Regions from separate parts of the Marinithermus hydrothermalis DSM 14884 genome, predicted to be linked through region 1. Evidence: riboswitches for the same ligand, from Rfam matches in the RefSeq annotation. Region 1 holds a riboswitch; the other holds the start of a gene.
The links. Region 1 has a riboswitch for thiamine pyrophosphate ahead of thiE (thiamine phosphate synthase). Riboswitches for the same ligand answer to the same signal wherever they lie in the genome.
Positions count from the first base shown of each region.

Region 2: it holds a riboswitch for thiamine pyrophosphate, as region 1 does, so the genes downstream of both, MARKY_RS01145 (thiamine ABC transporter substrate-binding protein) here and thiE (thiamine phosphate synthase) in region 1, are expected to answer to the same signal.

Region 1 is NC_015387.1:1,737,845-1,740,036, reverse strand. It holds gene MARKY_RS08765 (thiazole synthase) at 1-443, opposite strand, end outside; gene thiS (sulfur carrier protein ThiS) at 449-643, opposite strand; gene thiE (thiamine phosphate synthase) at 624-1,253, opposite strand; TPP riboswitch at 1,330-1,439, opposite strand; gene MARKY_RS08750 (hypothetical protein) at 1,603-2,192, shown strand, end outside.
Region 2 is NC_015387.1:217,033-219,224, forward strand. It holds gene MARKY_RS01140 (4-(cytidine 5'-diphospho)-2-C-methyl-D-erythritol kinase) at 1-695, shown strand, start outside; TPP riboswitch at 742-849, shown strand; gene MARKY_RS01145 (thiamine ABC transporter substrate-binding protein) at 875-1,918, shown strand; gene MARKY_RS01150 (ABC transporter permease) at 1,928-2,192, shown strand, end outside.

The sequences.
Region 1 (2,192 bases):
CCGAGGGCCGCGAGTTTTTGGGCGAGGACGGGGTCGGGACCGATGTAGGGCAGTACGGTGAACCCCGCTTCCAGGAGCTCCTGGGCCGCGCGGTAGGTCTCGAGGGGGTCCGGCAGGAGGTACGTGGGGTCCGGGATCACCTCGAGCTTCACCCAGTTTGTGCCGGTGAGGGCGCGGGCGAGCTTGGCGATGCGCACGGCTTCCTCGGCGGTCCGGGCTCCCGCGGTGTTGGGGAGGAGGTGGTAGCGCGAGAGGTCCAGGGCCTCCAGCAGCCCCACGTGCCCCGGCGCGCCGAGTTCTACGCGGCGGATCGCGACGGTCACGATCTCGGCGCCGCTGGCCTCGAGGGCCTCGCGCATCACGCCGAAGTCCTTGAACTTGCCGGTGCCGAGCATCAAGCGGCTGTTAAAGGGCTTGCCGGCGATGACGAGGGGGTCGGGCATACGGGTCATCCTCCTTGCATGAGCGTGACGATCTCGACCTCGTCCCCGTCCGCGAGGGGGGTGTCGGGGAGTTCCCCGCGCGGGTAGACCTCGCCGTTCACGAGGACCGCGACCTGTTCAGGGTCGAGGCCGAACGCCTCGAGGAGTTCCGTTAGGGTCTGGCCCGCGGCGGGCACGGGCTTACCGTTCACGCGCACCATCCAGCACCTCCCGAAACCGCGCCGCGGCCCGCTCGGGGTCCGGGGCGTCCAGGATCGCGCGCACCACCGCGACCCGCCGCGCGCCGGCCTCGAGGACCTCAGGGAGGTTCTCGAGGGTGATCCCGCCGATCGCGTACCAGACCGCATCGGCCGGCAGGTGACGGGCCGCCCAGCGGACGTACTCGAGGCCCGCGGCCGGACGGCCGGGTTTGGTGGGGGTTGGCCAGACGGGGCCGATGGAGAGGTAGTCCACGCCTTCCTCGAGGGCGTTTCGGGCCTCTTCAGGGCGGTGGGTGCTGCGCCCGATCCGCCCGCTGAAGAAGCGCCGGGCCTCGTGGGGCGTGAGGTCCCCTTGACCGAGATGCACCCCGTCGGCTTCGGCGAGGGCGGCGAGGTCCGGCCGGTCGTTGAGGAAGAAGGGGACCCCGTACCGCCGGGCGAGGGGGCGGATGCGCCGGGCGAGGCCGAGGTAGGCTTGGGCTTCGGCGTCCTTGACCCGGAGCTGGAGGACCTCCACCCCGCCGGCCAGGGCGGCTTCGACGCGCGCGGTGAACTCTGCGGCGTCCCAGTGCGGCCTGGGGGTGGCTACCAGGTACAGCCGTCCCAACAAGTTCTCACCTCCCAGACCGGCGGAAGGTCTGGGAGGCGGGGCTCCCATGAATGAACGAGTTGTGAAAGGGGTGATGAACGTTTGCGCATGGCTTCCCTCCGCCGGTATTACCCGGATCAGGTTCCAAGGGTTCCTGGGAAACACCCAGGTCTCAGCCCCTCGATTGGAGCACCCCTAGCCTGTCAGGGTTTACGCTACCCCCTCTTGGCGCTCGGGGTCAAGTCCGTGTGGCCGGGGGCCTTCTCCTCGGGAGCGCTTAGGGGATTGGGCCGCGCTCTTCGCCCTTGGGTACGTGGCTTACGCGCGTGAAGCGGTGGACCGGCCGGAAGGGGCGGGTAGAGTAGGGGGGATGCGCCGGCTTGCGTGCGCCTTAGGGGTACTCCTTTCGCTGGCCTGGGCTCGCCCCGAGGCGGAGGTCGTGTTTCGCTGGGACCAAACCGCGGCCTCCCCGGGCGTGCCGAGCCTCAGCGTGGCCCTCGAGGACACCTGGGTCCACGGCGGCATCCAAGGGGCGTACCGCGCGGTGGCCCGGGTGCGCTTCGGGCTGGAGGCGTGGCTGGAGGAAGGGTTCGTGAACCTCCCCTTAGGCGAGGCCCGGCTGGAGCTAGGCAAGGCCCCGTTTATCCCCGAGCCGCGCTTCTCCGCGCGCCCCGCGGTCTGGGGCGCGGCGCTGCGCTACTACCCCCGGCACGACGTGACGCTCCAAGCCCTCCTCCTCGAGAGCGCTCCCCACGCCCTCTTCGGGGCGGAGTGGCGGACGGGTGCGTGGCGCGTGGGGGGGTACGCGCACCCGGCGGGCGGGCTGGCCTTCGCGGAGCGCCGCGGGCGGGGGTGGGGCGTGTACGGCGTGGCGGGCGTACGGCAGGGGGAGGTCCTGCCGGGGTTCGGGCTCCGAGGGCGCTGGTCGGGGGTTGAGTACCGGCTGGAGTGGAGGCTCGA
Region 2 (2,192 bases), 750 kb from region 1:
TCCGCCTCGAGGTGCGCGGCCGGTCCCTCCCCACGGGCTCTGCGAACCTCGCCTACCGCGCGGCCCAGGCCTACCTCGAGGCCGCCGGGCACCCGGGCGGCGTGCGGATCGTGCTGGAAAAACACCTCCCGATCGCGGCGGGGCTTGGGGGCGGCTCGGCGGACGCCGCGGCGGTGCTCCGGGGCCTTGCGGCGCTGTACCCGGCGGGGGTGGCCCTCGAGCCAATCGCGCGCGCGCTCGGCGCGGACGTGCCCTTCCTCCTCCGGGGCGGGCTCGCCGAGGGGCGCGGGGTGGGGGAGCGGCTTGTGTGGCTCGAGCCCTTGGAGGCGCACCTCGTCCTCGTGAACCCCGGGGTGCCGGTGGCCGCGGCGGAGGCGTACCGTCACCTGCGGCCGGAGGAGTGGGGGGAGGCCCTACCGGTCGCGGCGGTGCGGGCGGCGCTTCTGGCTGGGGAGGCGCCCCCGTACTTCAACAGCCTCGAGGCCCCCGTCTTCCGGCGCTACCCGGAGGTGGCCCGCTTGAAGGCCGCGCTTGTACGGCGGGGCTTGCGGGGCGTGTTGATGAGCGGCTCGGGCTCGACGGTCTTCGGATTGGCCCGGGACGCGGAGGAGGCCCGGTGGTTCGCGGCGCGGCTCGAGGCGGACTTCCCAGGGTTCTGGGTGCGCGCGGCGCGGCTTGTGGTGCCCAGCCCGTAACGGAGCCGCGCGCTCTTTTCGCTGTAGGGGGCGTGGCGTATACTCGTAGCGTCACCGGGGGTGCTCCCCTAGGGGGGCTGAGAAGGCCGACCGGCCTAACCCTTGGAACCTGAACCGGGTAATGCCGGCGTAGGGAAGGTGACGGCGCCTTCCCCTTCCGGTGACGGAAAGGGGGTATTATGCTGCGAACCCTACTGCTCGCACTCACGCTCTTCCTGGGTACGGCCTTTGCGACCGAACTCACCGTACTCACCCACTCGAGCTTCAGCCTGGACGAGGCCCTGATCCAGCAGTTCCAGGAGGAAACCGGGATTCAGGTGCGCTTCATCGAGGGCGGCGACGCGGGCGAGACCCTCAACAAAGCGATCCTCTCCAAGGGCGCCCCGATCGCCGACGTGATCTACGGGTTCGACAACACCTTCCTCTCCCGCGCCTTGGAGGCGGGCATCCTCGAGCCGTACGTCTCCCCGGAGATCCGGAACCTCAAGAGCGAGTTCCTCCTCGACCCCACCTTCCACGCCATCCCTACTGATTTCGGGTACGTGGCGCTGAACTACGATAAGGCCGCGTTCGACGCGCTGCCCTTACCCCAGCGCTTCGAGGACCTGACCCGCCCCGAGTACGCCTCTCGGCTCGTGGTGGAGAATCCCGCGACCTCCAGCCCGGGCCTCGCGTTCCTGATCGCGACCGTCGCCGCGTTCGGGGAGGACGGGTACCTGGATTTCTGGGCCGGCCTCCGCGACGGCGGCGTCAAGGTAGCCCAAGGCTGGAGCGAGGCGTACTTCAGCGCCTTCACCCCCTACGGCGGGGACCGCCCCCTCGTGGTGAGCTACACCACGAGCCCCGCGGCCGAGGTTTACTTCTCCGAAGGCCGGTACACCACGCCCCCCACCGGGAACCTGCTCCTCCCCAAGAGCAGCTTCCTGCAGGTGGAGTTCATCGGGATCCTCAAAGGCACCAAGAACCGCGAGGCCGCGGAGCGCTTCATCGACTGGTTCCTCTCCAAACCCGTGCAGGAGAACATCCCCACCGAGATGTTCGTCTACCCGGTGCGGCGCGACGCCGAGCTCCCCGAGTTCTTCCGCTGGGCAGACGTGCCCCTCGAGCCCGCGCGGGTGGACCCCGAGGTCATCGCGCAAAACCGCGAGCGCTGGATCCGCGAGTGGACCCAGGTGGTGCTTCGCGGCGCGAGCCCGGACGAGGTCGAGGCCGCCCGACGGTAGCGTGACGCGATGCCCCGCTGGACCCCGCACCTTCTGGCCCTCCCCGTCGCGCTGTTCCTACTCTTTGCGCTGGGGTGGCCCCTGGTGCGGGTCCTGCATCTAGGCACGGGCTACGGCCTGCAAACCGCCCTCCAGGACCCCTACTACTGGGGGCGGCTCGTCTGGAGCCTCGAGTACGGGCTTGGCTCGAGCCTCCTGGTCCTGCTGCTCGCCGTGCCGCTCGCGTACGCCTTCCGCTACGCCTTTCCCGGCCGGGACCTCCTCCTGGCCTTCG